DNA from 4 places in the Clostridium estertheticum genome. Region 4 is predicted to be linked to each of the others. Evidence: riboswitches for the same ligand, from Rfam matches in the RefSeq annotation. Region 4 holds a riboswitch; each other region holds the start of a gene.
What was found. Region 4 has a riboswitch for S-adenosylmethionine ahead of A7L45_RS20800 (methionine ABC transporter ATP-binding protein). Riboswitches for the same ligand answer to the same signal wherever they lie in the genome.

Region 1 (8,091 bases), 1.0 Mb from region 4:
CAGGGAGAAGAATTAGCATACTTAAAAGGAGCAACAATAGCAATATAAGTATAAATATTTAATTTTAAAAGGAAATAACTCTCAAATGCAGAATAGATATATGAAAGATTATTTTAAGGGGGTCAAATAATGCCAAAATTTGAAATTCCAAAAGATAAGGACGAAATAAAACGACAAATTAAAGCCTTGCAGAGCCTACTACCTATAGATGATAAAAAAAGCGATAGGAAAAGCAAGCAAATACATCAAGATGAAATTAAAGCTCTAAAAAAAGCATTAAGCGGCAAATAAGAGATATTAACTATTGCAGGTACGTGTGAATGGTAAGAAAAGGATTAAGGCATAAAAGCTTTAATCCTTTTCTTTTGTTCACGTCCACCGGGGAAGTTTATAAGCGAAGTGAATTTGCTAAATTATTAAACAGGAAAAAGGGGTATAATAAAGTAAACATGAAAAGTTTCAGACTTAAAAATTTTTGACTAGGAGAGGATTGTTATGAAAAAACTGATTTTAGTAACATCACCACCAGCAAGTGGAAAAACTTATATCGCAAAAAAGCTTGCCGAGGCATTACGCCATGTTGTCTATCTTGATAAAGATACACTCATAAAATTATCAAAACAGATTTTTGTTGTAGCAGGTGAAGAATATAATAGAAGCTCAGATTTTTTTAATGAAAATATACGTGATTATGAATATGAAACAATAGTAGAAATCGCAATGGAAGCTTTGAATTATGATGATATTGTGCTAATTAATGCACCATTTACAAAAGAAATACGAGATTTAAACTATATTAAAAAATTAAAGGTAGCATTAAAAGATAAGAACGCATCTTTAGTAATTATTTGGGTAGAAACTTCAATCGAAGTAACGAGGCAGAGAATGATTGAGAGAAATTCTGATAGGGATACATGGAAACTTGCGAATTGGAATGAATATGTAACAGGAATTAATTTTGATGTTCCTATTGCGTTGGATGATCCGTGTATAAAAGATGATTTACTTATATTCCAAAACTCTTCTGAGGAAGAATTCGAAGGTTCCTTAACAAAAACAATAGATATACTGGAAGAATCATCGGGTAGAAAATAAATATAATAACAAAGGAGTATGTTAGTATGGAAAGTAATAGTTTGATAAAAAGCAGATCTACTTTTATAGGAAAGACTTTGTGCCTAATGGCAGTTGGATTACTAATAACATTTATAGTTGGTCTGTTTACGAGTAACTATATAATGAATGTATCTACAACAGTAATTTACGGGGCTATGATTCTTGAACTAGTCATGGTTATAACATTAGTTAAGATAGTTGCTAAAATGTCTACAGCATCTGCAATATTTTGGTTTTTAGTTTATTCAGCTTTAAATGGTGTAACATTGAGTATAGTTTTTTTAACTGTAAACCAAGGTCAATTAATTACTGTGTTTGCTTTAACTTCATTAATGTTTTTAAGCAGTGGAATGGTAGGGATAACAACAAAAAAAGACTTAAGTGCAATAGGCCAATTTGCCATGATGTTTGTAATAGGTTTAATTTTACTTACTATTATGCAGATGTTTTTCGTTTCTTCCACATTCGATTTAGGTGTATGTCTCTTAGGTATAATAGTATTTGGGGCATTAACAGCATATGACATGCAGAAAATAAAGCGTATGCAAGTACAAAGTAATGATATGCATGGGGTTGTGCTTGCGGCATTAACTTTATATTTAGACTTTATAAATATATTTTTGTTTGTACTTAGGTTATTTAGTAGGAGATAATAGTTAAGAGAAGGGGAGAGTTAAATTGAAAAAAGTTGCAGTTTTTTTAGCAGAAGGATTTGAAGAGGGTGAAGCATTATTTGTAGTTGATGTTTTAAGAAGGGCAGAATTTCAATGTAATTTGGTAAGCATCAATGAAGAAATGGTAAAAGGTTCTCATGGTATTGTGGTACTAGCGGATAAAATTATAAGTGATGAAATAAAAGAATACGATATGATTGTTTTACCTGGTGGATTACCTGGTGCAAGCAATTTAAGAGATGATGAAAGGGTTATTGAATTAGTAAAATATTTTGATAAAGTACCGGAAAAGTTTGTTGCAGCTATTTGCGCAGCACCGATGATTCTAGAAAAGGCAGGAATTATCAAGGGACGCACAGTAACATCATATCCTGGAGAGGAATATACTACATTGCTTAAAGATGCAAATTATGTTGAAGATATTGTTGTTGTAGATGATCACTTGATCACTAGCAGAGGACCAGCTTCTGTCCTACCATTTGCTTATACATTAGTAGATGCATTAGGTGGCAATAGTAGTTTGTTAAAGCAAGGAATGCTTTATAATATGGTAAAAGAAAGTCAATTCGAGTAGATAAAATGAAATGATTGAACTTAATCTTAAAAAGTGTTATGCTATCTATGGTAAACTAAGTAGAATATCTCTACTAGATAAAATTCAAGTATAAAATTACAATTGAGAAGAAAATACATTGAAGAGCTTATTTAATAGGCTCTTTTTTAGTGATAAAGAGAGGTAATAATATGATAAAAGTTGATAATTTGTCCTACTCGTTTCCGCAAAAGGATCTATATAAGAACATTTCATTTACATTAGAAGATGGTCAACATTGTGCTTTTATAGGAACAAATGGTTGTGGAAAAAGTACACTTATAGATATAATTATGGATCCAGAAAAATATATGTTCGATGGAAAGCTTGAGATGGACTCAGATTGTAGAATAGGCTATGTAAGTCAATTCTCACAGCTTGGCGAAACAAAAGAAATTACAGTTTTCGAATATATTGGTGAAAAGTTTATTAAACTGCAAAATGAAATAACATCTATTTGTAGCGAAATGGAAACATCTTCAGATATTGAACCTTTACTAGAAAAGTACCAACAAACTTTAGATGCATTTGGTGCAATTAATGGGGATAATTTCGAAAACAATATTAATAAAAACCTAAATCTTGCAAACTTAAGCAAGTATAAAGATCTAATGATATCTGAACTTAGTGGTGGAGAATTTAAGCTTATTCAAGTAATTAAGGAAATGTTAAATAGTCCAGAATTAATGATTATGGATGAACCCGATGTGTTTTTAGACTTTGGAAACCTTAATTCTCTTAAAGATCTAATTAATTCACACGTTGGAACAATGTTAATTATTACGCACAACAGATATCTATTGAATCATTGTTTTAACAAAATTCTGCATCTTGAAAACATGGAGCTCCAAGAGTTTGATGGAAGCTATATTGAGTATAACTTCTCTTTACTCCAAACGAAAATTGAACTGCAAGAATTAGCTACTTCTGATGAGGAAGAATTTTGGAGAAATGAGATGTTGATAAAAAAACTAAGATATCTCGCAACTGAGCATACTGAAGCTGCTAGAGGAAAATCTCTAAATGCTAGAGTTAAAATCCAAGAAAGATTAGAAAAACGTAGAATTAAAGCGCCATTTGTAGATATTAAAGAGCCGAGTATCAGTTTTGTTACAGATAATGAAATGGAAGAAACAATTGTTTTAAAAGTTAATGATTACAGTGCTCGCTTTGATGATATACTTTTAGAAAATGTTAACTTTGAGATTAAATCTACCGATAAAGTAGCTCTTGTCGGATTAAATGGTACCGGTAAAACAACCTTAGTTCAAGAAATCTTTAAAAATAATAATGATTCTATTGAGATAAACCAGCAGGTTGAAGTGGCTTATTTATCTCAACTTCAAGGCAAAACATTAAATGAGTCTAATACTATACTTGAAGAATTTTTTGATGTTGGTTTTAAAACTTATGAAGAGATTAAGTCATATATTTCTGGTTATGGTTTTGAAGAAGAAATCATTAATCAAAAGATAGAGTCTTTATCTGGTGGAGAAAAAAATATGCTTCAACTGGCTAAAATTTCTGCTAGTAATGCAAATTTGTTGATTCTTGATGAACCGACAAGTCATTTAGACACCTATTCACAAATAGCACTAGAAAAAGCCATAGAAGACTATAAAGGTGCGATTTTAATGATTTCTCATGATTTTTATACTATAGTAAATTGTATGGATTTTGTTTTAATCATTGAGGATAAAACAATTAGAAAAATGAGCATGCGAAAGTTTAGGAAGATGATTTATGCTAGTTATTTTGACAAAGACTACTTAGAAATTGAACAAAAGAAAAAATTAGTTGAAACTAAAATAGCATTAGCTTTAAAAGGGACTGATATTGAGCTTGCAAAAGTTTTATCTGATGAGTTAGAAGGGCTGATTAAGTTACTCTAAATTTAGTGAGTAGTTAAGAGTACTAGTTTACGGATAGAGAAGATAATTGGAGTGATTATCAGATAAAAGTATTGACATAATCATATTTAGTGATTAAAATTTAGATAAGTTAATTTAATATTGATAACAATCTTGTTCTTATCAAGAGAGGTGGAGGGACTGGCCCTATGAAACCCAACAACCGGCATTCTCATTCGAATGTAACGGTGTTAATTCCTGCAGAAATGAAATATATTTCTGGAAGATAAGAAAAGACGCAGATTTTATTTGTGTGCTGCTTTTCTTTTGAAAAGTGGCTTTTGTTTTTTTATGGAAAATAATAGGAGGTGGCGGTTTTGAAAACAGACTGTAATAACTTGGAGACAATAATGGTTCACGGAAGTGGTGAATGGGAAGATCAAACAGGGTGTATAAGTATTCCAATATATCAAAGTGCAACATTTAAACATAAGGGATTAAACCAAAGTACTGGTTATGATTATTCAAGGCTCCAAAATCCTACTAGGGAAGAGCTTGAAAAAACTATAGCGAAACTTGAAGGTGGAAAGGAAGGTTTAGCATTCTCAACTGGTATGGCAGCAATAGACTGTGTTGCAAGACTATTAAAACCAGGAGAACATATAATAATATCAGATGATTTGTATGGTGGAACTTATAGGCTTTTTGAAGATGTATATAAAGTTTATGGTATTGAATCAACATATGTAGATACAACAGACCTAGAAAAAATTACAATGGAATTAAAGGATAATACAAAAGCTATTTACATGGAAACTCCTTCTAACCCAATGATGAAAGTCAGTGATATAGGGAAAATATCAGCTTTAGCAAAAGAAAAAGGTTTAATTACAATAGTAGACAATACTTTTCTTACACCTTATTTTCAAAGACCAATGGATTTTGGTGCAGATATAGTAGTTCATAGTGGAACAAAATTTTTAGGTGGACACAACGATACTCTGGCAGGTCTTTTGGTAGCTAGTAGAGAAGATTTAATTGAAAAATTAAGGTTTACTCAAGTTTCCATTGGAGCTACTCTTTCACCTTTTGATAGTTGGCTCATACTCAGAGGTATAAAAACTCTTGCAATAAGGCTTGAAAAACAGCAAGAAAATGCAAAACACATTGCTTTGTGGCTTAAAAACTGTGATGCTGTTGAAAAAGTATATTATCCGGGATTTAAAGAGCATGAAGGTTATGAAATTTCATTAAAGCAGACAAGTGGATTCGGATCAATAATTTCATTTACGGTTAAGGAAAAGAAAGCTATAGGCAAAGTACTTGAAGAAGTTGAAATTGTAACTTTTGCTGAAAGTCTTGGTGGAGTAGAGAGTCTTATAACTTATCCATATCTTCAAACACATGCGTCTATTCCTGAAGAAATAAGAAATAGAATGGGTGTTACTGATAAGCTTTTAAGGCTTTCAGTAGGCATAGAAAATGTAAATGATATTATATATGATCTAAGCAAAAGCTTAAATTAGTTCTCTTAGGCGATTTCATTGTCTCTTCTAGATAGGATCATTGATATACTCTAAAATTAGAGTTATAGTTATAGTGTTAATATTGTGATAAAGAACTATAAACCATATTAGCAATCTTTATACCTTAAAGTTAATTAAGGTATAAAGGTTGCTTTTTCTTATATCATATCCAACATAAGCCATTATGTTGGTTGTTTATCATGTCGATTTGAATGCTTTAGAAAACATGGTGTTATATATTAGGAGGGATTTTATGTACAAGCAAGCGGAAAACAAAGTAGGAATGATTACAAAGACAATTGAAACAGAGGTTATAGTATGTGGAGGTGGTACTGCTGGTATTATTACAGCACTAACAGCTGCAGAAAATGGTGCTAAAGTTATTTTGCTTGAAAAGGGAAATAATTGTTATCCACCACGTACTTTTATTGGAGCAATAGGTTCGAAAGTACAGAAGGAACATGGAGTAGAAATAGATAGGAATGAAATTGTAAATGAATTATGTCGTCATGCCTGTTATAGGGTAGATCAAAGATTAATTAATCTTTGGGCAGATGAAAGTGGAGAGATGATAGATTGGTTGGGAAGCATAATGATAGATAATGGTATGAAAGTTACTCTTGAAACTGATATCAATAAGAATATGGATATAAAAGAGTGGTCAACCTGTCATTGTTTTTATAATGATAATATGGAAAACAAAAAAAGACCTGTAAAAATACTTGAAGAAAGAATGAAAGCACATGGGGTCGATATAAGGACAAGAACTCCAATGATTCAGTTGATAAGGGATGATGATAAAGTAGTAGGTGTTATTGCTAAAAATTCAGATGGAGAATATATTCAAATAAATGCAAGTAAGGGAGTTGTACTTGCCACAGGTGGCTATTCCAATAATATGGAAATGTTAAAGGAATTAAATCCAATTGCTGCATTTAATATAAGTTCACTTCCATTAACACCAGGTGTAACAGGTGATGGAATTAAAGCTGCTAAAAAAATAGGAGCTGAAATGGATCTTATTTCGACGGCAATGATTTTTGATCGTGGAGCAGTTAAGCCAGGAAAAGTTGCGGGAGAACCATTTGAAGATAAATTGTTTTGGTTAGGTAGTCAGCCATTCCTTAAGGTAAATAAATTAGGTGAGCGTTATACAAATGAATCAGTTCCATATGATTTTTGTATACATGCTGCTAGTATGCAACCAGGTAAAGTGTGGTGTTCTATATTTGATTCAAATTGGATGGAAGATGTACTTAAATTTCACACAATTGGTTGTTCACGAGTGGTACTTCCAGAAGATATTGAAAAATATCCATGTAATTTTAATGTGAAAATTGTAGAAGGAATGAATGAACAATTGTTAAAAGCTGGTTATATGCAACAGGCGAATACAATTGAAGAACTTGCTGAAAAATTAATGCTTCCTCCTAAAACATTAGAAGCAAATATATACCATTATAATGAATTATGTGAAAAAGGTGAAGATGAAGATTTCGGAAAGACATCTTTTCGTATGAGACCTATTATTAAGGCCCCATTTTATGGCATAACAGTAGGTGGAAATTTATTGTGCACATTAGATGGTTTGAGAATTAATACAGATATGCAAGTATTAGATACAAATATGGAGCCAATTAAAGGTTTATTTGCAGTTGGAAATGATAGTGGTGGCTTCTTTGCATATTCGTATCCAGAACTAACTCCAGGAGTTGCAGCAGGAAGATCTATGACATTTGGTCGCCATGTGGGTAAATATCTAGCAGATTTATAGTTACATTCATTTTAAGAAGGGGTCTCGTCAACATTTCTCTGAATTACACCAATAAGAAATATTGACGAGTTATCCTATTATATATAAGCTTTCTTAAATTATATTTCTCAAACGGTACAATGATATTAAAAAAACAACCAATAAATGTAAAAATAATTATTAACTTAATTTAATATAATTAACTTCTTTAAAGCTATTTATCACTAAATCTGCCATGGAAATGTCTTGACTTCCTGCAGCACCGCTATTAATTCCTACACATTTCATACCTGCTTTTTTAGCAGCACGAACCCCATTATGAGAATCCTCAATAACTATACAATTTTCCGGGCTTACCCCAAGCTTCTGTGAAGCAAAAAGAAATATATCTGGTTCAGGTTTGCTTCTCTGTACATAGTCACCGGTAACAAAAATTTCAAAGTATTCTTCTATTTGAAATTTACTTGCAATAGCCATAATTACATTTAGTGGAGAGGATGATGCAATGGCTAGCTTTATACCATTCTCATGAAAGTCTTTTATTAGCTCTTTCACCCCATCAATAAGAGTTATATCGCAT
Region 2 (8,091 bases), 540 kb from region 4:
TACACTTTAAGTCCTGCTTTTTCAAACATTTCTATAATGCAATTGATTATAGTTGTTTTACCTGTACCTGGTCCTCCTGTTATAATTTCAATACTATTTTCCATAGCCCCGCAAATTGCACTTCTTTGAGAAGTCGCAAATTGTATATTTTTTTCGTTCTCAAAATCATTAATTTTTTCTTCTATATCTATTTCTAATTCTTCATACTCTTCTATAGATAAGGTTATAATTTTTTTAGTTATACTTAATTCACAATAATAAAAAGGCATAGTAAAAACGCAGTCTTCTTCATCTATATTCTCAATCTTCAATTTCCCGTTCAATACATTATCATAAATATTTTTCTCAATTTCTTCATCAGTAACCCCAAGAATGTTTTTAGATTGCTTATACAATTTAAAAAGGGGCATATAAGTGTTTCCCATAGCACAGAATTCATTAACCACATAATTAATCCCACTTTGTATTCTAAAAGGTGATTCTTTATCAATCCCTAAACTCCGCGCTATCTTATCTGCAATTTTAAATCCTACACCGGAAATAGTTTCAGTTAGTACATAAGGATTATCTTGAACTACTTTTATCGATTCTGCTCCATACTTTTTATATATTTTTACACATTGGCTAGGTGTTACTCCATATGTTTGAAGAAATATCATAATATTTTTTACTTCTCGTTGCTTTGCGTAAGATTCAAATATTAACTGAATCTTTTTTTGTCCTATACCATCAATTTCTTTTAATTTTTCTATCTCATTATCTAATATATTCATAGTATCTTCGCCAAAGCGCTGTACTATTTTTTTAGCAGTTACAGGTCCTATTCCCTGAATAACTCCTGAAGATAAATATTTTTCTATACCCATAAGTGAGCTAGGTATAATTTCCTCACATTGGACTATCTTAAATTGTTTACCAAATTGAGGATGATTGACCCACTCTCCAGTTAACTTCAGATTCTGACCTTCACTTATATATGGCACAACGCCAACCACGGTTATTTGTTTTTTATTATCATTTAAATGAGCAATCATATATCCATTGTCTTCATTATGAAATACTATATCTTCGATTGTTCCTTGTATTTCTGACATAAAATCTCCCCTATTTATAAATTTATATAATAATATTATATCATATGTGTTATACAACTTTTATCAATAGTATACCTCTATCTTAAGTTTTATCAAAATTCTAATTAATAATCCATAAATTGCATAATAAATATGGTTTTATAATTGTTTTACTTTAAAATTAATAATTATATACGCAAAAGAAGGATAACAATTATTAATTGTCATCCTTTTTTACTTATATTATAAATATTTTTTTATTTCATCAACCTTATTTAATTTTTCCCAACTTAAATCCAAATCATTTCTTCCAAAATGTCCATAAGCTGCTACTTGTTTATAAATAGGTTTTCTAAGATCTAATTCTCTTATAATAACAGCTGGTCTTAAATCAAATACTTTTTCGATTATTGCAACTATTTTATCGTCAGAAATTTTTCCTGTTCCAAAAGTTTCTGCTTCTATAGATACTGGCTTGGCTACACCTATAGCATAAGCTAACTGAATTTCTAATTTATCTGAAACCCCTGCAGCTACTAAATTTTTAGCAACCCATCTTGCAGCATATGCAGCTGATCTATCAACTTTCGTTGGATCTTTTCCTGAGAAACATCCACCGCCATGTCTACCAGATCCTCCATAAGTATCAACTATTATTTTTCTTCCTGTTAAACCAGAATCACCTTGTGGTCCTCCGATAACAAATCTACCTGTAGGATTTATATAATATTTCGTATTTTCATCTAATAATTCACTTGGAACTATTGGCTTTATTACGTTTTCTATTAAATCTTTTTCAATTTGATCATGAGTTGCTTCTACTCCATGTTGAGTTGAAATAACAATAGTATCTATTCTAACTGGTTTATTGTCTTCATACTCTACAGTAACTTGAGTTTTTCCATCTGGTCTCAAGTATTTTAATGTACCATCTTTCCTTACTTCACTTAATCTTCTTGCTAATCTATGTGCCATAGAAATTGGAAGAGGCATATACTCTGGTGTCTCATTAGTGGCAAACCCAAACATCATACCTTGATCTCCAGCGCCTATTGAATCAACTTTCGATGTACGGCCTTCCTTAGACTCTAAGTCTTCATCAACACCCATAGCTATATCTGATGATTGTTCATTAATAGATGTAATTACTGCGCATGTACTAGCATCGAAACCATATTTCGCTCTAGTGTATCCTATACCTTCAATAGTATTTCTAACAACTTTAGGAACATCTACATAACAATTAGTTGTTATCTCTCCCATAACCAATACCATTCCAGTAGTAACTGCAGTTTCACAAGCAACTCTAGCGTAAGGATCTTGTTCTAATATAGCATCAAGTACAGCATCTGAAATTTGGTCACAAATTTTATCTGGATGTCCTTCTGTAACTGATTCTGATGTGAATAATCTTTTCATATTAATTCTCCTTTCTAATGCTAAATAATAATTTTTTATAAAAATAAAACCCCTTCCAAAAATAAGAAGAGGTGTTTTATCCATCTCCCTTATCTTGCAGATTATAACTGCAGGAATTGGCACCATGGTGCATAGCACCGGTTGCCGGGTTTCATAGGGCCTTTTTCCCTCCACCTCTCTTGATAAGAGTTATCAATATTAAGTTTTCATTATACTACCACATGCAATCAGCAGTGTCAACATATCAATTCTTTTAGATTAAATAAGTAAAAAAAGACATCTATTGATGTCTTTTGGTGGAGGAGGATGGATTCGAACCATCGAAACATTACGTAACAGATTTACAGTCTGCCCCCTTTGGCCACTCGGGAACTCCTCCATATGTGGAGCTAGCAATAGGAATTGAACCTACAACCTGCTGATTACAAGTCAGCTGCTCTACCGTTGAGCCATGCTAGCATATACTTATTCGATTATAAAAAAATTGTTATGGTGGGAACAACAGGGTTCGAACCTGTGACCCTCTGCTTGTAAGGCAGATGCTCTCCCAGCTGAGCTATGCTCCCAGAATTAAATAAACACGATAAATGGTGGAGGAGGATGGATTCGAACCATCGAAACATTACGTAACAGATTTACAGTCTGCCCCCTTTGGCCACTCGGGAACTCCTCCATATGTGAAGCTGGCAATAGGAATTGAACCTACAACCTGCTGATTACAAGTCAGCTGCTCTACCGTTGAGCCATGCCAGCACATTATTAATATATCGTTTTGCCGTGTCGACAAGGATTATTATACAACTTAAAAAAATAAATTACAAATTTATTTTCCTTAAATAAACGACTTCTTCTCTACATTACTATATCATTCTCATATTTACTCAGTATTAAACGCTAATACAACTTTTTATTATTCAAGAGTTTTTTTATATAACCTACCTAAATATAGTTAATTCAGTTCTTCTGCCAAGTTCATATCTATAAACCTTCCAGCAACTTTCCGAACTTTGTCATATTCTTTTTCCGATAAATCTTTTTTCAATAATTTAAGTGCTTTAAGAACCCCTCCCTCAACATCTTTAGCATATAAATATTCCTTCACTTTCTTATACTCCTCTTTATCTAACTTCATACTTACATACAATAACTTGATTTTATCAGAAGTAGTTAAATTTTCTTCTATTTTTGATGCGGATACTTTAAAAACTGCTTTTTCATTTTTTTCTATATACTTATAATAATTTTCTAGACTATCCTTCTCCTCCTCATTTTTTTTAGTATCTAGATCTGATGAAATTACATTTGAGCTACTACCGCTCACCTTTTCTTCTTCTTTTTTATAATTACTACTCAATTTTTTATCCTGCATATTATCCCTTATAAGCACTTTAACCCCATCATTATTAGTTGTTCTTGAATTAGAATGTTTTGTATACTCAGCCACCTCAGGTTTATGCAAATTATTAACATAGTAATGATATGAAACCATGCTAATCACACTTACTAAAGTTGAGAATATAATAATGAATAACGAATTAATTCTTTTCATAAAATATCACCCCAAATAATTATTATATATAGATTATTTGCCAATTAATGATTTTTTTATTCTTTATAATAATAATGCTGGGAGTTTATTCATATAAATGATTCATAGGAAAATAAATAAGAATTGTTTTTCAAAGGCAGAAATGCAAGGAGGTATATTTCTTGAGCAAAGCTAAAACCCATTATAAAGACCCTTTAGCATACTATACAATTTCTAATTTTCTAAAAGACTATATTGACAAAAACACTCTAGTCGTTTGCATAGGTACCGATAGATGTATAGGTGATTGCCTTGGACCTTTGGTTGGTACCTTTTTAAAGAATAGTTCCTTTCCATTACCCGTTTATGGCACTATAGATAATCCAATTCATGCCTTAAACATAGATAGTAAGTTATCTGAAATAAACGCTAAACATCCAAACTGCACTATCATAGGTGTTGATGCTTGTCTCGGCGATATTGCAAATATTGGTGAAATCCAAGCTAGGAATTATCCAATCCATCCTGGTAAAGGCGTAGGTAAAAACCTTCCTAAAGTAGGCAATATCTCATTAGTTGGTATAGTAGATTCAAGTAATGATAGTGAATTATTCACTAATAGAAACATAAGACTTAGTTTAGTAATGGAAATTGCTAATGTTTTAAGTAGATCCCTTATACATTCATATTATTTATACTCACTTACCACTGATCAAAACAATTTAATTCCTATTAACATGCTCTAATTACTTTATCTATAATAATTAATAATGTTTTAATTTTTTTAAAATATATAAAAATAAGCAATACAATTATTAGAATAATTGTATTGCTTATTTTTATAGCTTGTTTACACTTTTTACTTTGATAAATAATTGTTATATCCACCAAATGAATTACCTAATTTATCCACGTAATCCAATACTTTACCTGTTCCGAGTGCTACACATGATATCGGGTCCTCAGCCAAATATACTGGAACCTTAGTAACCTCTTGTATTAATTTGTCGAGTCCCTTTAACAATGAACCTCCACCAGTCATAATTATACCTTTATCAGCTATATCCGCCGATAACTCAGGCGGTGTTTTTTCTAACACTGAATGTGCACATCCCGCTATTTGCGATACTGCCTCTTTTAAAGCTTCTCTCATTTCCTCGGATGTTACTGCCAGATTTTTCGGAAGACCTGTAACTAAGTCCCTTCCTCTTATCTCCATGCTTTCCTCTTCATCTTGTCTATAAGCACAACCTATGTTGATTTTTAAATCCTCTGCAGTTCTCTCTCCAATCATTAATTTATGCTTTTTCCTAATATATTTTATGATATTTTCATCAAACCTGTCTCCAGCTACTTTAATAGATTCACGTACGACCATGCCTCCTAAAGAAATAACCGCAATATCGGTAGTACCTCCACCAATATCAATAACCATATTACCACTTGCTTTACTAATGTCGAGTCCAGCTCCTATCGCTGCCGCTAAAGGTTCCTCTATAAGTTGAACTTTTTTAGCTCCTGCATTTCTAGCTGCATCTTCGACTGCTCTTCTTTCCACTTCAGTTGACTCACAAGGGACGCAAATCACAACCCTTGGAGCGGATAATCTTCTTTTACCACAAGCCTTCTTTATAAAGTGTTTTAACATTTTTTCAGTTATATCATAATCTGAAATAACACCGTCCCTCATAGGACGTATTGCCACAATATTTCCCGGCGTTCTTCCTATCATTTGCCTAGCTTCTTCTCCAACTGCTAATACCCTATTATTACTTCTATCTATGGCAACAACAGAAGGTTCTTTTAAAATAACGCCTTTTCCTTTGATATATACAAGTACTGTTGCTGTTCCTAAATCAATTCCCATGTCCGTGCCCATTTTTAAAAAAAACATCTCAAAACTCACTCCTGCTCTTTAGTATATTAGAATAATTAGATTATACTAAACTCTATTACATAAAGCCATAAAAATATCCTTTTTTACCAATAATATTTTTTATAGTTTTTAGTTTGAAATGTTTTATCCTTCAATTGCCTTATATTTAAGCCTAGTTGCATCTCCACCTCTAATATGTCTTTCAGCTTTATTTAAATCTAAAATTGTTTTTGCCTCACTAGCAATTTTAGGATTCAATGTTGGTAATCTCTCAGTCATGTCTTTGTGTATAGTACTCTTGCTAACTCCAAATACCTTGGCGGTTCTTCTTATTGTGGATTTTGACTCAATAATATACTTAGCAACTTCCAATACTCTGTCTTCAATATAGTCTTTCAAAGTGTTACCTCCTAAACCCTTCTATATTAATAAATATGCAATACCTTGCTTTTAAATTCCATTCCAATTAGTCATCTGACCATATATTTCGGAAAAACAACTAATTGAAATGGTCATATTTTTTATTTTGTTTTTGTGGATTGGTATTTATCATATTTTATATATTTAGCAGGATCAATATTCGTATTATTTTGCAAAACTTCAAAATGCAAATGAGAACCATATACTTCTTTATATGAATTTAAACTAGAGTTTCCCACTGTACCAATTTGCTGTTTCTTACTTATTTTATCGCCCTTTTTTACTAATATTTTTTCACTTAAGCTAGTATATTTAGTAACAAGGCCATTTTGATGATCTATTACAACCATATTCCCATTTTGACCTACAACATCAGTACCAACTTCTTTAACTATTCCATCCATTACCGCAACCACCGGCTCACCTGTTTTAGCTTGAATGTCAACTCCTAAATTTGTTCTATAGCTTCCATCAGTCTTAAACACTACTGAATCAATTTCTTTTGAATATGCTCTTGCGAGTAGCCCATTAGCCACTGGATTTGCAAATTGAGCATTAACTGAGCTAGAAACTGCAGCAGTTGCTACACTTTTTATGTTAGGCACTGGTTTAAGTTCTTTAGTCTTAGCTATATTTTCTTTTTTCACTTGAAGAGCACCATCGTATTTCTTTTGATTCCCTCCATTTACATTACCTGCATTCGCTTGTTCCTTTTGTACTGCTTCCTGCTTGCTTGCAATTTTACTTTTATTATTTGCTGTTATAGATGCCACTGCAGCTACTATACATAAACAAACAAATAAAATTACGTAGAAGCCCTCCTTCTTGAAAAAGTTTAATGCCTTATTGTTTGCGTTTTTATTCATACAAACACCTCCATTTGTATTTTTGTCCATAATTTAATAAAACATACATTTTTATTAAATTTATTTTACTTTTTTTCAAAATTTTAGGCTAGTTATACCTCTATATAGGATAACCAGCCTAATTTATATGACTTTTTATTTAGATACGGAGGTGCCTTGATAATAATGAGTTAAAATATCAACATATTTTTTCCCGTTTTTGGCCATAACCTCTGCTCCATATTGACTCATTCCAACATCATGACCATATCCACTACAATCCACTTCTACACTACTCGAATTAAATTTTATTTTAAAATTGGCTGATTTTAAACCAAGCATTGTTCTAAATTTACTTCCTTTCATGGTTATTCTTCCTACCTTAATGTTCTTAACACTTCCAGCCTGAGTTCTATCAATTATTGTTATTTGGTCTCTAATGTTAGAAGATGATACCTTAGCACTATCATAATTGTTGTTTATAATTTGACTTAACTCTTTATAATTAAAAGTTTTACTACTTTTACTATCTTTTAATTTTTCCTCACCCGGACTTGCTACACTCCTTAAATAAGGTACACTCGTACTAAATACATCCTCAGAATTTTCTGTTTCCCCACTACTTGTAGAAAAATAATATGGCTCCATAACCAAATTGTCATTATATGTTAAAACCTGAGTTGCTGTTGCTTCAACTGCATTCTTAATTTTATTCCAGTATTCCTCACCTTTAACTCTACCCCATACTTTTATACGTTCATCTTTAGTCATATAAACTTGGCAGTGAACTGTATCGCATACATTAGCTCCTTTTCCGTTTTTACATCCACCTCCGCCTAATAAAGCAACATGAGCTAAAGCATAAGTCCTAGCAGCTACTGCTTGAGCTTTTATAGCTTCTATCTCAAATTCAACAGGCACTTCTGATGC
Region 3 (8,091 bases), 1.3 Mb from region 4:
AGAATTTGCTCTACCTTTTTTTGCATTTTCATATAATAAAGTGATTTTATCATTTACTTGACATATTGCTGAGATAGTAATAGTATAATAATATAAAGTATATAATAATTATTACTAATAGATAATGTGATAAATAAAAGAAATCGGGGGAATTTAAATGAATTTAAAAGAAGTTTATGAAGGTAGAAGAGCTATTAATTTTTTTGATACTAATAAAGGTGTGGAGGCTGGATTACTTAAAGATATAATTAACCTTGCGGTTCTAGCACCATCAGCATTTAATCTTCAACCTTGGGAGATTATAGCAGTAAAATCTAAAGAGGGTAAAGAAAGATTGCATAAATTTGCAGCTCAACCTAAGATATTAGAAGCTCCAGTTACTTTAATTATAGTAGGTAACAAAACAGGATATGAAGCATCAAACCCTACTTGGAATGATATGTTAAAGTTAATGGGTGGAGATAAAGAAAAATTAGCAGGTACACAAGGAATGGCAGCTGGTTTATACGGCACATCAAACGAAAATAAATTAAAGTTTGCTGAAAGTAACGCAGGATTGCTCGCAATGTCTATAATGTATGCAGCTAAGAGTCTTGGAGTTGATTCTCATGCAATGAGCGGAATGGACTTTGAAGGTGTACGAAAAGAATTTGAACTTGATGAGAATAAGACTGTAGTTATGCTAATTTCACTTGGTCACTTAGATGAGAGTAATACACTTTACCCAAGAGCATATAGAAGAGGGTACGATGAGATAGTTAAAGAAGTTTAAAATATTTTAAATTATAATTTAATAGATTGTAATAACAAAAGCGGCGCCATAGATTGTGGGCCGCTTTTGTTATTATTCTAAATACACCAGATTATATGGGGTTTCTTGGTAAACGTAATAGTTTAACCAATTTGAAAAGAGTAAACTTGAATGACCTCTCCATTTTACAATAGGTGTTTTAGTTGGATCATCTTGTGGATAATAATTTTTTGGTACATCAATATTTAAACCATTTGCGATATCTCTATCATATTCTGTTTTGAGCGTTAATGGATCATATTCTGAATGTCCTGTTATAAAAATCTGCCGTCCTTTTTTCGCTGATACAATGTAAATTCCTGATTCATCTGATTCTGATATAATTTTAAGTTCATCGACTTTATCAATATCAACTTTCTTTATTTCAGAATGCCTTGAATGCGGAACATAAAACTCATCGTCAAATCCAGTCAATAGCCTAACATTCTTCTGCGTTGCCGTATGTTTAAATACTCCAAACAGTTTTTTGCATAGTTTATGTTTTTGAACTCCATAATGATAATAAAGCCCAGCTTGCGCACCCCAACAAATATGTAGGGTGGAGAATACATTGCGCACGCTCCAGTCCATGATTTTTTTTAGCTCATCCCAGTAATCTACTTCTTCAAAAGGAACATTTTCAATAGGTGCTCCTGTTATTATCATTCCATCAAATTTAGAATCTTTTATTTCATCAAAAGTATTGTAAAATTTAATTAAATGTTCAGGTGATATATTTTTGCTGTCATGACTTTCTGGGTGAAGAAGCACTATATCAATCTGAAGTGGTGAGTTACCAAGAAGTCTTAGAAGTTGCGTTTCTGTATCAATCTTTGTAGGCATTAGGTTTAAAATTATAATTTTTAATGGCCTAATATCTTGATGAAATGCGCAGTCTTCTGTAATAGTAAAAACATTTTCTTTATTTAGAGTCTTATATGCTGGAAGATTGTCTGGTATTTTTATTGGCATCTAAATCCTCCTTAGGTAATGCATCTTGCGTATTATAATATGACAGATTCATAAATTATTTTTGTGACTATTTAACTGCTTTTTCTAGGGCTTGATTTAAATCGTATATAATGTCATCAATACCTTCTACACCAATTGAAAGTCTTATCAAATCTGTAGTAACTCCAGCAGCCTTTTGTTCTTGCTCATTGAGCTCTGCGTGAGTTGTGCTTGAAGGATGAATTACAAGTGATTTTGCATCAGCAACATTTGCAAGTAGTGAGAATAACTCTACACTGTTAATAAATTTCTTTCCTGCCTCAAGTCCGCCTTTTATTCCAAAAGTAAATATTGAACCTGCGCCTTTTGGTAGATATTTTTTAGATAAATCTTTGTATTTACTTCCTTCGAGCTCTGGGTAATTTATCCATGAAACACTTGGATGCTTACTTAAGAATTCAACTACGGCTCTAGCGTTTGAAACGTGCCTCTCAACTCTTAAAGACAATGATTCAAGTCCCTGAAGAAATAAAAATGCACTTTGGGGACTAAGAGTAGCGCCAGTATTTCGTAGAAGCTGAACTCTAGCTTTTAAAGCAAATGCTGGTGCACCGAGGTCTGCATATACGAGTCCATTGTAGCTTTTATCAGGCGTTGTAAAATCAGGAAACTTACCGCTTGCCCTCCAATCAAACTTACCACCATCAACTATAATTCCACCAATAGTAGTTCCATGTCCACCAATAAACTTTGTTGCGGAGTGGATAACTATATCAGCACCAAATTCAATTGGACGGCATAGGAAAGGAGTTGCAAATGTACTGTCAATAATAAGTGGTATTTTATTTTCGTGTGCGATTTTTGCTACTGCTTCTATATCTAAAATATTTATTTTTGGATTCCCTATTGTTTCACCGTAAAGTGCTTTTGTCTTGTTTGTTATTGCTTTTCTAAAGTTTTCAGGATCATCTGGGTCTACAAATATTACGTTAATTCCAAGTTTCCTAAGTGTAACATTAAATAATTCATAAGTACCACCATAGAGTGTACTTGCAGTTACGATTTCATCGCCACAGCTAGCTACATTAAGTATTGCATAGAATATTGCAGCTAGTCCGGAAGCTGTAGCAAGTCCAGCAACGCCACCTTCAAGAGCAGCTACCCTCTTTTCGAAAACATCAGTAGTCGGATTCATTATTCTTGCATATACATTACCTGGCTCTTTTAATTGAAATAAATTTGCTGCATGATCTGCATTTTTAAAGACAAAAGATGATGTTTGATAAATTGGAACTGCTCTTGAACCAGTAGTAGGGTCTGGGACTTGTCCTGCATGTACCTGTAATGTTTCGAAACTTAATTTTCTCTCACTCATATTAATTCTCCTCTTTAATATTATTTTTAATTTATTGAATTATACTGTAAATATATGTTCGTTTTTTATACGTAAAGGTTTATAAAAAAAAAGCAACTCTCCTATAAGGAAAGCAGCACGATTAACTTTAATAAACAATAAAATTGTATAATAAAATTTGCTATCTTCCTTATCTTTCAGATTTTACAATCTGATGGAATTGACACCATTGCATTTCGCTATAAATGCTGGTTGTCGGGTATCATCGGGCCAGTCCCTCTACCTCTCTTGATAAGTATTTTGTATTAAGTTGTTAAAGATATGATAAAGCTTTTATTGAATATTGTCAATAGTCTAAAAACAAATTTACAGACTAATATGTACAGAAATAAAATAAATTGTCGATTAAAAACTAGATAAAAGGTAAATGTGATATTATAACAAATAAGTACTGCTCGCGGTAACAAAACAATGGAAATAGAATAATATAAAGTATAAATATTATTTTGGAGGTACTTATGTACGATTATCGTTGTAAAAATTGTGAAAATCTTGGACAATGTATGTCTATGATGAATATGCCCATGATGAATATGCCCATGATGAATATGCCCATGATGAATATGCCCATGATGAATATGCCTATGATGAATATGCCAATGGAGAATATGCCAATGGAGGATATGGAAATGGAGGATATGCCTATGGCGAATATGCCAATGGGAAATATGCCAATGGGGAATATGCCTATGGGAAATATGCCTATGGCGAATATGCCTATGATGAATATGTCCATGATGAACATGCCAATGATGAACATGCCAATGATGAATATGCCTATGTGTGAGGAAGATGATGATGAGTTAAAAAGCATGTACCCTAAGGTTTACCATAGGATGCATCCGATGGTAAAGCATCATTGCGATATGATGGTTGCAAGACATGGAAAGATGTATTGCCCTAGCAAGGAGGAAATGGATCATGTCTGTAAAGAAATAGCTGACAAGTACAAAGAGCACCATAAGGATGATTATGATGAGGATGATTGCAGAGATGATGGTGATGGTGATGATATGATGAGGAGAAGACGTCGCTTCAGCGGTGGGGGACTTCAAGATATAGCTAGAATATTAATTATCGGAACTTTACTTGGAGGCAGAGGCTATAATTACGGATATTAATATGATTAAATTTTATTAAGTATTATAAGTTAAGTTATTATTATATTCTAAAAAACTGCTGAAGCATGTTGGCAGTTTTTTTTATGTAAAGTACACATACTTATGAGTATTAGTGCAGATGGGACAGAAAGAGGATATAATGAAGAGAACCACGAAATAATTTATGTTATAAATAAATTTAAACAAAGGGGATAACAATGATAAAAACAAATGTTATGCGTATTTTAGATAAAATGAATATAGAATATAATGTTATGACCTATGAGGTTAAAGATGATAAAGTAGATGGGATATCTGTGGCAAAGAAGATAGGTAGAGATGAAAAATACCTATATAAAACCATAGTTACACATGCAAATTCTAAAGAAATTTATGTTATTGTGATTCCTGTCAGACAAGAAATAGATTTTAAAAAAGTAGCTAGAGTAACTAATGAAAAGAGCATAGAAATGTTAGACCTTAGAGATCTACAAAAGTGTACAGGATATATTAGAGGTGGGTGTTCACCCATAGGTATGAAGAAAAAGTATAAAACATTTATTGACAAAGGAGCACTTGAAATAGATAAGATAATTGTAAGTGCTGGGAAAATAGGATTTCAAATAGAGTTAAACCCGAACTTATTAAAAGATATCGTAGATGGTGAGTTTGCTGATTTAATAAAGTAAACCTAAAAAAATAAAAAAAGATGGTTTCTAACTAATATAGAAATCATCTTTTTTACTTTTTAGTTATTTGTTTATATATCTCCATTCATAGATCCAATATATTATTATTGCAACTACAGCAAAAAATATTGGACCACCTACACTCCAAAGGGTTGTTGGTAAGTCTCCTTCGAGTGCTGGTTGTATTATTGAAAAGAAATTTGCAAATCCAACAGTGAACATAACTACTATTGTCCATATTAAAGCACTTGTGTTAGTTTTAAATATTTCAAAAGGTTTAACAATAGCTTTGTTTTTCTTAAATGGTGCAAAAGCAAATGCTATAAACATGTATGGAAGAGTCATAGCTACGTTAGTCATTGAAACTAATATTTCAATGAACTTTTTCATAGAAGCTCCACCAACAACAGAAACAAGGAAAATCATAACACAAACTATTATGGCTTGAATCCACATTGCATTTTGAGGCATTCCGTTTTTCATTTCTGCCATTTTCCCAGGCCATAATTTAGGTGGCGTACCCTCAATTAATTGTTTTAATGGTGAGAACATTAGTGTAAAGAAAGCACCAGATAAAGCTAGGAACATTGAAAGTCCAACGAATCTAGCTACACCATGTCCAATTGCTATTGAAGTAACTTGGGTTGCACCGTATGCATTACCAAGAGAATATCCTAGGTTGTTCATTACTACATAACCAGCATTAGCTAAGTTAACGTTATCGCCAGTCATAACAGTAGACCAGTTAGTAAATATACCAACAAGGAATATTCCAAGTGAGTAGCCAATTGAGATAATAATTGCTGAAATAACAACACCTTTAGGGAAGTTTTTTTCAGCATTTTCTGTTTCATCAACTAGTCCTCCAACAACTTCAATACCACCATAAGCAAATATAGCAAATACTACGAATGCAAATGATTGAAGTATATTCCCAACAAATTTAGGATTTGGTGAATCTATGAATGAACTAATTCCAGTTATTGGCTGAGCTAAATGACCATGATTTCCTACAAGGACTAGAATAGCTCCAATAAATAAAACTATATTTAATAATGCTACTGCAGTACCTCCAAGTGAAGTTACTTTTTTTATTTTATCTAATCCCTTAGTTGATATAATTGTAACAAATAATATCCAACATATTCCGAGTATTCCTAAAAATTTAGGACCCGTTAATCCAAATAAACCCCAAGTCTTTGTTGTATCTGTACCAAATATCGCATTTGATATTGGAACCCAAACTGTTGACGCAACATTAACCATCCAGATTACATAAGATGCATACCACATAAACGTTCCCATAAAGGCAAATTTAGCTCCTACGGACTTTGCCATCCATGAATAAATTCCACCTTTTTCATCCTTAAAAGCTGCACCGAACTCAGCCATCATGAAAGCAAAAGGTATAAAAAACGTTATTCCTGATAAGATATACCAAGGAATAGCAGCATAACCCATTTTATAAAATGATCTTGGAATGTTATTAAATCCGTAAACTGAAGTAAAAATCATTAATACCAATGGTACCAATGTTAAATGCTTAATATTTTTTGATTTTTCTGACATTTCTTTCCCCCTAACGAGCTTGTAAATAAATTTACTCTACTAATATAATTATATATAAAACAAGAAAAAAATCAATCCTTTATTAAGTCCATAATCAGCTATAATTATACAATAATGTAAATTTTAACTAATCTTTGAAAAGTGTTAATATAATGATGATGATGATGATTTACCTTGTATTTGCTGATTTAAGCTTAAAATGTTATAATATAAATAATTATAGCTTAATAAAATGGGCACGCTAACTATAAAGGTTTAAAAAGTTGGAGTGTTTTTTGAATTTAATCACAATTAAGTGTTGAAGGAGAGATTATGCGAAAAAGTGGAAGAACACCGTTAATGAGAGCAAAAAAATTAGAGAAGGCATTAGGTATTTCAGAGATATATTTAAAACTTGAAGGAGCTAATCCATCAGGACATAAATATGATCGTATTTCAGAAGTTCTAGTTAAAGATGCGATTGCTAATGGATTTAAAAAAATTTTAGTTGATGGGTCTGAGTGTTACATACAATCGGTCCAGTTATTTGCAAAGTTAAATGAACTTGAGATTAAGGTTCCTTTATTTAAACAAGAGAAATGGAAGATTTCCAGAATAGATAAATCTATTTTATTTGATATGCGTGATAAAAAAGATACTATTACGCGTTCTAATTTAAGAGAGATAGCAGAAAAAAACAACATGTATTTGATGTGTGAATGGAATTTGAATAATATTATTAGCCATCTTGTGCTAGAGGATATGACAAGAGAGTGCCTAGAACGTATGGATTTTAAAGCTGATACAATTACAATACAATTAGGCCTTGGATATACACTTTCAAGTGTATATAGTGGATTAATTAAGAGTTGGGTACATGAAGAATTATGTAAGTTACCTGAATTAATATGTGGTTCAAATCCGTCGTGGAAAGATTCAATGGACGAGTACGTTAGAAAGATGCAAATCGGTGGGATTAAAAGCAAGGAAAAAGATACTGCAAAAACTAATTTATACATGGAAGATGATTATACAGGTATAGTTGCAACAGTTGAGAAAATAATTATGGATACACGTGCCCAAATGATTGAGATTGAAGAAATTGATTTAAAAAATGCGGCTAACATGTTAAGAGACGTTGAAGGTGTTATGGTATCCAGGAAGGAATCATATGCAATGGCAGCATTTATCAAAAAGGCAAATCAAGGGAAACTAAGTAATGGAAAACATTTAATTATTTTAAATGATGCAAGAAGTGAAATCGAAGTGTGTGAGATTAAAAGTTTTAATGATAAAAACAAAGAAGAGCTGCTTGAGATGACACGTGATTGGTTGTCTACTTATAATGATTCAGTGGGAGAGACTGTGGATGCTATAGAAAAAGCTATGAAGGAAGGCTTTTTATTAATAGCGAAACGAAATGGTGAAGAACAGGGTATCTGTATTGTAGTAAATATGGGGTTTGAACGATTTATTCCAACTTACCACCTTGCATATATTGGTGTTAAGCCGGGTAATAAAGGGCGAGGTGTGGCGTCGGAACTTATAGGGCGTGCAATTGAGCTAACAGATGGTAATCTGTCCCTTCATGTAGATCTT
Region 4 (8,091 bases):
AATATTTTTTTTCTAAATCTAGTGATATAACAGACTCTTCTAATTTTCTCCATATAGTTACGTCAAATGTAAGAAATACATTTCTTGCTAATTGTTGTGTTATTGTAGAACCACCTTGAAGCACAGATCCTTTGGATTTTATATATACCCAAATGGATCTTCGTATACCTTTATAGTCTATACCATTATGTTCATAAAACCTCTCATCTTCAATTGAAGTGACTGCTTGGCTTATATATGGATTCAAGTCAGCATCTTTTGTATAATAATATGAGTTGGTCTTAAATTCTTTTAATAATACGCCTTTATTATCGTAAACTTGAGTTGGCTTTCTGGTATTAAAAGCAGTGTCATTTATATTTTTGGCTATGGTGTTACCGGCTGCAATTGTTGATTTTATTTTAGCATTATATTTAATATAAATATATCCTGAAGCTGCTGAAACTGATAAGAAAATTACAACAAAAAATATCAATAAACATTTAACAACCTTTTTCCAAAGTTTCTTTTTGACTTTTGTTGGTTCTATGATTTTTGCATTATCATTCATTAATATTCCTCCTTTTTTTTTATCCTACAAAAAAGAAATTGTCCAGGTGGGGTCCTTGGACTATTATGATTTTTGTATACACAATGGAGGTGCCGTTTTGTGTAAGGTGTATTTGGATGAGTAGTAAGGTATAAGTAGTCGCCACGAGTAATGTTCTATTTTAAATTAAAAAATTGTATCTGAGAAACTATATATAAGAAAACACTGTAAGTTCTTATTATACTATTAAAAAAGGTATAATGTTATGTAAATATAATACAATTATTTTACATTATTGTCAATAAGATGGTAACAAACTGATTGGTACTCATTATTTGTTAATTATAATTAAATATAGCAAGGCGAAATATTATAAGAATAAGCGCTAAATTATACAATATATACCATAATATTATATATTATTATTATTTATATACTAATAATATATAATATGATAAAGTTTTTCAATAATAAACCGAATATTTATATATGCAAATGTATTTAAGGAAGCAATTAAAATCTAGTAAATTAGATAAGGAAGATTGACATTATAAATAACATATATTATGATGAAATGGAATTAGAGAAATAAGTAGATTATGAAAAGAACATGGGGAAAATAAATCGAGAAAAATCAATAAAAAATTAATTCAGAGGAGATGTTTTTATGGATAAGTATGTTTGTTTGGTATGTGGGTATGAATATGATCCAGAGGTAGGAGATCCAGACGGCGGAATAGCACCAGGTACTAAGTTTGCAGATATTCCAGAAGATTGGGTTTGTCCACTATGTGGAGTTTCAAAATCAGATTTTGAAAAAGTAGAATAAAAACAAAATACGATTAATATAATGTAATTTAAAAGCCAGGTATATTTAATAATAAACGATTAAATATATCTGGTTTTTTGTAGTTCATAAAAAGAAACTGCGGTTTGAAATGCGAAGTAATAATTTGCATTAATAAATGGCTTTATTTGAGACTAAGTGTGAGTATAAATATCAAGTGATATTGATACTTATACTCATTTATGGTATAGTAAATTGAATTAGTATATAGTAGTTGTCCATTAAGGAGATATATGTATGGGAATAATTAAGTCAGTATTTTATTTTATTATAGCCGGGATATTTGAAATAGGCGGGGGTTACTTTGTATGGATATGGTTGCGGGAGGGTAAAAGCATTTGGTACGGAATTTGTGGAGCTATAGCACTTATTGTATATGGTGTAATTCCGACGTTGCAACCTCCAAGTGCTAATTTTGGTAGAGTCTATGCCACATATGGTGGTATCTTTATTGTATTATCAATATTATGGGGATGGAAGATAGATAATATAATTCCTGATAAATTTGATTTGATAGGTGGCACTATAGCAGTAATTGGAGCTGTTATTATTATGTATGCTCCAAGAGGGTAGAATTTGATGAAGAATAAAATTTCAAAAAAAGAATTAAGGTTATTTCTTTACATATTAAACATATAGTGATACTATAGATATAATTTAATAAGTTAGTTATTCTCATCAAGAGAGATAGAGGGACCGGCCCGATGATATCTCGGCAACCATCAGGCGATAATTGCCTGAATAGGTGCTAATTCCTGCGTTAAGTCAATAGTAACTTAGCGGAAGATGAGAGAGGTGTCGTTGAATATTTATACCTCTTTCATCGTTATTGGTGAAAGAGGTTTTTTGATTTTTTATAAATTAAAATTTAATAATGTCTTATCAAGAGAGGTGGAGGGACTGGCCCAATGAAACCCGACAACCAGTATCGCAAGATACATGGTGTTAAATCCTGCAGCATGGCTGCAAGATAAGAATAAGTTTGGAAGTAGTGCCCAAGTTTATTCTTGGGCACTATTTTTTAGGAAAATATATAACAATGGTTACAATAAAATAAAAATGAATTGTAAGGCATAAAGAGGAGCAGAGATATTATGATTAAAGTTAGTGGTGTAAGCAAAAGTTTTTCAGAGGTAAAAGTGTTAAGTAATGTTTCATTTACAGTAGATAAGGGTGACATTTATGGTGTTATTGGGCATAGTGGCGCGGGAAAGTCTACTTTGCTTAGATGTTTTAATGGGCTTGAGACATATGATACAGGAACTATTAACATAATGGGCAAGGTGGTTAATGAGCTAAGCCGTAACGAGCTTCGTGAGTTTAGAAAAGATGTAGGAATTATATTTCAAAGTTTTAACCTTATTAATAGTAAAAATGTTTTTGACAATATAGCATTTCCACTTGAAGTATGGGGGAATGATAAGAGCTATATTAAGGAAAGAGTAGATGCCTTAATAGATTTAGTAGGTCTTAATGATAAAGTGAAAACAAACGTAAAGCAGTTAAGTGGAGGTCAAAAGCAAAGAGTTGGAATAGCAAGGGCATTAGCGCTGAATCCTAAAATACTACTTTGCGATGAGGCGACTTCTGCATTAGATCCTAAAACTACAAAATCTATATTACAGCTTTTAAGAGATATAAATAATAAATTTAATATAACAATCGTCGTAGTTACCCATCAGATGGAAGTGGTAAAAGAAATTTGTAATAAATTCATTCTTCTAGAAGGTGGTAAAATTAAAAGTCACGGATTTACGGATGAATTATTTATTAAACCAACAAAAGAGATGAAAATACTTATTGGTGAGGAAGAATTATTACCAAGTATTGGTTACAACATTAAAATATTTTTCACAAAGGAAATTACCCAAAGTTGCTTAATAACATCACTAGCAAGAGAACTTGAAATTGATTTTTCAATAGTATGGGGAAGGCTTGAAAAATTTCGGGATAGTGTAATGGGTAGCCTTATTATAAATACGAATGAGGAAAATAAAGAAAAAATATTAAAATATTTAGATGACAGATCTATAGAGTGGGAAATTAATTTTGAATTAGAACAAGATGAATTAAATAAGGAGGGAGTATAAATGACATTTCAAGAAATTTTAATACAAATTTTACTGCCTGCATTATTAGACACAATGTACATGGTAGTAATATCTACGATTTTCACAGTGATTTTAGGATTTATTACAGCGGTTGGGTTAATTATAACTGGGCCTAAAGGGCTAAGGCCAAACAGCTTAGTTTATAAAAGCTTAAATTTAGTAGTTAACATACTTCGTTCTTTCCCGTTTATAATACTCATGATATCTATATTCCCTTTAACAAAGTTAATCGTTGGAACTACAATAGGTACTAATGCAGCTATAGTTCCACTAACTCTTGGAGCAGCTCCTTTTGCTGCAAGAATAATAGAGTCAGCACTACTTGAGGTGGATTATGGAATTATTGAAGCAGCCAAATCCTTTGGTGCAAAAACTCACCAAATTATATTTAAAGTTATGTTAAAAGAAGCAATGCCATCTATAGTTCTTGGAATTACTTTAACTGTTATAAATATTATAGGATATTCTGCTATGGCAGGAACAGTTGGAGGTGGAGGTCTTGGAGATGTAGCACAAAAATATGGGTATTATAGATTTCAGACGGACATAATGATATATACGGTAATAATATTAATTATAATTGTGCAAGTCATACAAGCATTAGGAAATTTATTGTATAGAAAAATGATTAAATAAGATATTAGTGATATTTAACATCAAATATGATGATTAATTATAAATTACAAAAAAAGAAAGATTAAGAGGGGGATTTAAAATGAAAAAAATATTAAGCATATTATTATTAGTAGTTGTAATTTTTACATTAGGTGGTTGTGGGACAAAGAAAGAGGCAGTAACAACTGATAAAAAAATTATCAAAGTAGGTGCTTCACCAATTCCTCATAAAGAAATATTAGAAGTTGTAAAACCAATCCTTGCGAAAGAGGGGTATACTCTTCAAATAGTGGAATTTAATGATTTTGTAACACCAAACACGGCACTTGCTGAGAAGCAACTTGATGCAAATTTCTTTCAACACGTACCTTATTTAACAGAATTTAGTAAATCAAAAGGGTTAGATCTGGCTTGGACTGTAAAGGTCCATATTGAACCTATGGCTTTGTATTCTGCTAAATATAAAAAACTTAGTGATATAAAAAATGGAGCAAGTATTGCTATTCCAAATGATCCTACAAATGGCGCAAGAGCACTTAGAGTACTTGAAAAAGCAGGGTTAATAAAATTAAAAACTGGAGACCTTATTTCCAAAATTGATATTACAGAAAATAAAAAGAAATTGAATATAAAAGAATTGGAAGCTCCACAACTTCCAAGAGTTTTAAAAGATGTAGATGCAGCGGTTATAAATTCAAATTATGCATTGACAGCTAAATTAAAATTAACAGATGCACTAGCAGTTGAAGCAAAGGATTCACCTTATGCAAATGTACTTGCTGTTAGAAAAGAAGATAAAGATAAGCCTTATATAAAGGCACTTTCAAAAGCATTAACTTCTCCAGAAGTTAAGAAATTTATTTTAAGTAAATATAAGGGCGCTGTAATTCCAGCATTTTAAATTTAGTTTAAATAATTATAATAGTTTAACAAAATAAAATCACTTTGCTTTGAGCTTAATAGTTTAAAGTAAGGTGATTTTACAATACGATTACATAAGAAGAGGAGATTTTAATATGGAGATCAAGCAATTCTGTGCGCGGTATTCAATGGATAGGGTGGGGACAAATTCATTAAAGTGGGATGCTTTAGATAAGCGTTATGGTGACAAAAATTTAATCCCTATGTGGGTGGCAGATATGGAATTTAGGGCGCCAGAAGTAGTGGTAAATGCAATGAAGAAGAGAATTGAACATGGGATATTTGGGTATTCTTATGTACCTGACTCCTACTATAATTCTTTCATTAATTGGGAAAGGAATCAGCATAATTATGAAGTAGATAAAAAGTGGATACGTTTTTCAACTGGTGTTGTTGTATCTTTATATTGGTTTGTTAATGCATTTACAAAGTTTGGTGACTCTGTAATTATTCTTACTCCTGTGTATTACCCGTTCCACGATGCAGTTAAAGATACCGGAAGAAGATTAATTACATCTGAATTAATAAATGTAAATGGAGTATATACCATTGATTTTGAAGATTTCGAGAGAAATATCATGGAAAATGATGTTAAATTGTTTATCCAGTGCTCTCCACATAATCCAGTTGGTAGGGTTTGGACAGAAAAAGAATTGGATAAAATTTTATCTATATGTAAAAGATATAATGTGCTTGTTGTATCAGATGAAATACATCAAGATATTATAATTGGAGAAAATGTGCAAATACCTGCAGCTATTGTAAGTGGTGCAAAGTATGCAGACAATATAATAACAGTTACAGCACCATCAAAAACTTTTAACTTAGCCGGATTATTAAATTGTAACATAATTATATCTAATGAGAAGGTAATGGCAAGATATGATGCGTATTCGAAAACTATTAATAAAACAGAAGTTAATATTATGGGATTAACTGCAGCGGAGGCTGCTTATAATTATGGGGAAGAATGGTTAAAATCTCTGTTAGGGGTAATAAAACATAACTACAACCATGTTAAAGAAAGACTAGGTGATAAGGCACCCAAAATAGTTGTTACTCCGTTAGAAGGAACTTATCTTATTTGGGTAGATTTAAGGGGATATATAGAGCCTAATGAAACAAAAACATTTATACAGGAAAAATGTAGACTTGCTGTTGATTATGGTGAATGGTTTGGGGAAAATTGCAAGGGATTTATTAGATTAAACATGGCTACTAATCCTAAGTATGTCGAAAAAGCTGTGGATAATATCATAAAGAATATTAATTGTTTGTAAATTATAATAATTTAAAAGAGGAAAGTTATAGTATTTATAGAATAACTTAATATACAATTATTTTCTCTACGGAGGAAAAATTAGGAGGGATTTTTATGAAAACATTAAAAGGAACGGAAACTGCTCAAAATCTTATGAAATCATTTGCGGGTGAATCACAAGCTAGAAATAGATATACTTTTTATTCATCAGTAGCAAAAAAAGAAGGGTACATACAAATATCTAACATATTCACAGAAACGGCAGCAAATGAAAAAGAACATGCTGAAAGATTCTTTAAGTTTTTAAATAAAGATTTATGTGGAGAAGTTGTAGAAATTAATGCAACATATCCTGTAGCGCTTGGAGATACAAAGGTAAATTTATTATCAGGAGCTAATGGAGAAAATGAAGAATGGTCAGATCTTTACCCAGCATTTGCAAAAGTCGCTGATGAAGAAGGTTTTCCAGAAATAGCTGTAATTTATAGAAAAATTGCTGAGGTTGAAAAACATCATGAAGAGAGATATAGAGAATTATTAAGCAATGTAGAAAATAATACAGTATTCGATAAAGAAGAAGTAGTTGTGTGGAAATGTGGCAATTGTGGTTATATTTTCGAGGGAAAAAGCGCTCCTAAATTATGTCCAGCATGTGCACATCCTCAAGGATATTTTGAAATATTATCAGAAAAATTCTAATTATATTTTAAAAATATAGAATAAAAAATAACCCTCATCTTAATTTGAGGGTTATTTTTAGTTATATATAGACTATTTTTTAAAAATCCTTAATCTATATGCGTTAATTGCTGTATCGTATAATTTGTTCATCAGTTTATAATTGGCATATGCACCAACAACTAATCCAATACCGGGAACAAGCTGTAACATTTTTGCCAAATCTATATAATCTCTATATTCTTGTTGAAAAGTTTTCCAATCAAAAGAGTTTACATCCTCAGGCAAATTTTTCACGTGATTATCCCAATTCGATATTTGAGTGTAAATTTTGATTCTTCTTTTGTCACTTGAAAAAGCAAGCTGAAAAACATATAGAATATATAATCTTTCTTTATAATCTCGAACATCAAAGCCATAAATACTAGCTATTTCATACAGAAATTTCATTTTTAAACTTAGAAGTATGGGGAAGTCTGCAAGGCCAATTAAAAGTCCGGCACCACCAGTTCCAGCGCCACTAACAGTTGCAGCTTTTCTATAAAAATCAATACTGTTTTTTGCCAAAATTTCACGGTCCTCAAGAGAAGTATTAGTAAGTGGAGGTTTTGCTGTATATTCAGAACCAGTGAGTACAAGCTTTGTCATATTTTCAATTGAAATATTAATAATGTCCTGAATTTTATCAGGAAGTAAGTTATTCATTTTGTTTTGTATGCCTTTTGCAAAATCGCTTGAAAAAGAAGGTTCCTTTTTCATCTTTTCTTGCCATAAAAACATTTCCTTTAGTGAGTTTTCTTCGTAACTATTCATATTTGTCCCCTTAAATTATACTTGTCACTTGTCACTTGCCACGTGGGTGGCACTTTTTTCAATAAACTCTAATATTTTTGCTTGATTCTTTGCTAATATTTTTTGATTATCAATTAGGTAATCCATCTTTTTATGTAGATCTTGAGTAATTAATTCTGATTTAAGATTTATCTTATAATCATTTTTTGATTTTATCCTGTCTTTGTCTTCTTGTCTATTCTGGCTCATCATTATTACAGGAGCTTGAATAGCGGCAGTGCAAGATAAAACTAGATTAAGAAGTATAAATGGAAATGGGTCAAATAATTTTTTGAAA

Region 1: it holds a riboswitch for S-adenosylmethionine, as region 4 does, so the genes downstream of both, A7L45_RS03475 (trans-sulfuration enzyme family protein) here and A7L45_RS20800 (methionine ABC transporter ATP-binding protein) in region 4, are expected to answer to the same signal.
Region 2: it holds a riboswitch for S-adenosylmethionine, as region 4 does, so the genes downstream of both, metK (methionine adenosyltransferase) here and A7L45_RS20800 (methionine ABC transporter ATP-binding protein) in region 4, are expected to answer to the same signal.
Region 3: it holds a riboswitch for S-adenosylmethionine, as region 4 does, so the genes downstream of both, A7L45_RS05075 (O-acetylhomoserine aminocarboxypropyltransferase/cysteine synthase family protein) here and A7L45_RS20800 (methionine ABC transporter ATP-binding protein) in region 4, are expected to answer to the same signal.

The regions. Positions count from the first base shown of each region.
Region 1 is NZ_CP015756.1:719,769-727,859, forward strand. Features, by position in the region: gene A7L45_RS03450 (aminopeptidase P family protein) at 1-48, shown strand, start outside; gene A7L45_RS22710 (transcriptional regulator) at 130-291, shown strand; gene A7L45_RS03455 (P-loop nucleotide/nucleoside kinase family protein) at 496-1,095, shown strand; gene A7L45_RS03460 (Bax inhibitor-1/YccA family protein) at 1,122-1,769, shown strand; gene A7L45_RS03465 (DJ-1 family glyoxalase III) at 1,795-2,364, shown strand; gene A7L45_RS03470 (ABC-F family ATP-binding cassette domain-containing protein) at 2,535-4,274, shown strand; SAM riboswitch class I at 4,410-4,525, shown strand; gene A7L45_RS03475 (trans-sulfuration enzyme family protein) at 4,643-5,758, shown strand; gene A7L45_RS03480 (FAD-dependent oxidoreductase) at 6,012-7,532, shown strand; gene A7L45_RS03485 (HAD family hydrolase) at 7,692-8,091, opposite strand, start outside.
Region 2 is NZ_CP015756.1:260,077-268,167, reverse strand. Features, by position in the region: gene recD2 (SF1B family DNA helicase RecD2) at 1-1,094, opposite strand, end outside; gene metK (methionine adenosyltransferase) at 1,317-2,492, opposite strand; SAM riboswitch class I at 2,579-2,681, opposite strand; tRNA gene A7L45_RS01285 (tRNA-Tyr) at 2,787-2,871, opposite strand; tRNA gene A7L45_RS01280 (tRNA-Thr) at 2,877-2,951, opposite strand; tRNA gene A7L45_RS01275 (tRNA-Val) at 2,983-3,058, opposite strand; tRNA gene A7L45_RS01270 (tRNA-Tyr) at 3,081-3,165, opposite strand; tRNA gene A7L45_RS01265 (tRNA-Thr) at 3,174-3,245, opposite strand; gene A7L45_RS01260 (hypothetical protein) at 3,442-4,041, opposite strand; gene yyaC (spore protease YyaC) at 4,203-4,766, shown strand; gene mreB (rod shape-determining protein) at 4,880-5,914, opposite strand; gene spoIIID (sporulation transcriptional regulator SpoIIID) at 6,041-6,295, opposite strand; gene A7L45_RS01240 (M23 family metallopeptidase) at 6,418-7,182, opposite strand; gene spoIID (stage II sporulation protein D) at 7,318-8,091, opposite strand, start outside.
Region 3 is NZ_CP015756.1:1,063,998-1,072,088, forward strand. Features, by position in the region: gene A7L45_RS05065 (nitroreductase family protein) at 158-772, shown strand; gene metA (homoserine O-acetyltransferase MetA) at 845-1,762, opposite strand; gene A7L45_RS05075 (O-acetylhomoserine aminocarboxypropyltransferase/cysteine synthase family protein) at 1,830-3,116, opposite strand; SAM riboswitch class I at 3,283-3,393, opposite strand; gene A7L45_RS05080 (hypothetical protein) at 3,614-4,276, shown strand; gene ybaK (Cys-tRNA(Pro) deacylase) at 4,474-4,944, shown strand; gene yjeM (glutamate/gamma-aminobutyrate family transporter YjeM) at 5,008-6,513, opposite strand; gene A7L45_RS05095 (pyridoxal-phosphate dependent enzyme) at 6,826-8,091, shown strand, end outside.
Region 4 is NZ_CP015756.1:4,484,954-4,493,044, reverse strand. Features, by position in the region: gene A7L45_RS22665 (transglycosylase domain-containing protein) at 1-550, opposite strand, end outside; gene rd (rubredoxin) at 1,197-1,358, shown strand; gene A7L45_RS20805 (YnfA family protein) at 1,614-1,949, shown strand; SAM riboswitch class I at 2,049-2,169, shown strand; SAM riboswitch class I at 2,253-2,353, shown strand; gene A7L45_RS20800 (methionine ABC transporter ATP-binding protein) at 2,471-3,466, shown strand; gene A7L45_RS20795 (methionine ABC transporter permease) at 3,467-4,123, shown strand; gene A7L45_RS20790 (MetQ/NlpA family ABC transporter substrate-binding protein) at 4,203-5,003, shown strand; gene A7L45_RS20785 (MalY/PatB family protein) at 5,119-6,303, shown strand; gene rbr (rubrerythrin) at 6,399-6,983, shown strand; gene A7L45_RS20775 (EcsC family protein) at 7,056-7,775, opposite strand; gene A7L45_RS20770 (DUF1003 domain-containing protein) at 7,800-8,091, opposite strand, start outside.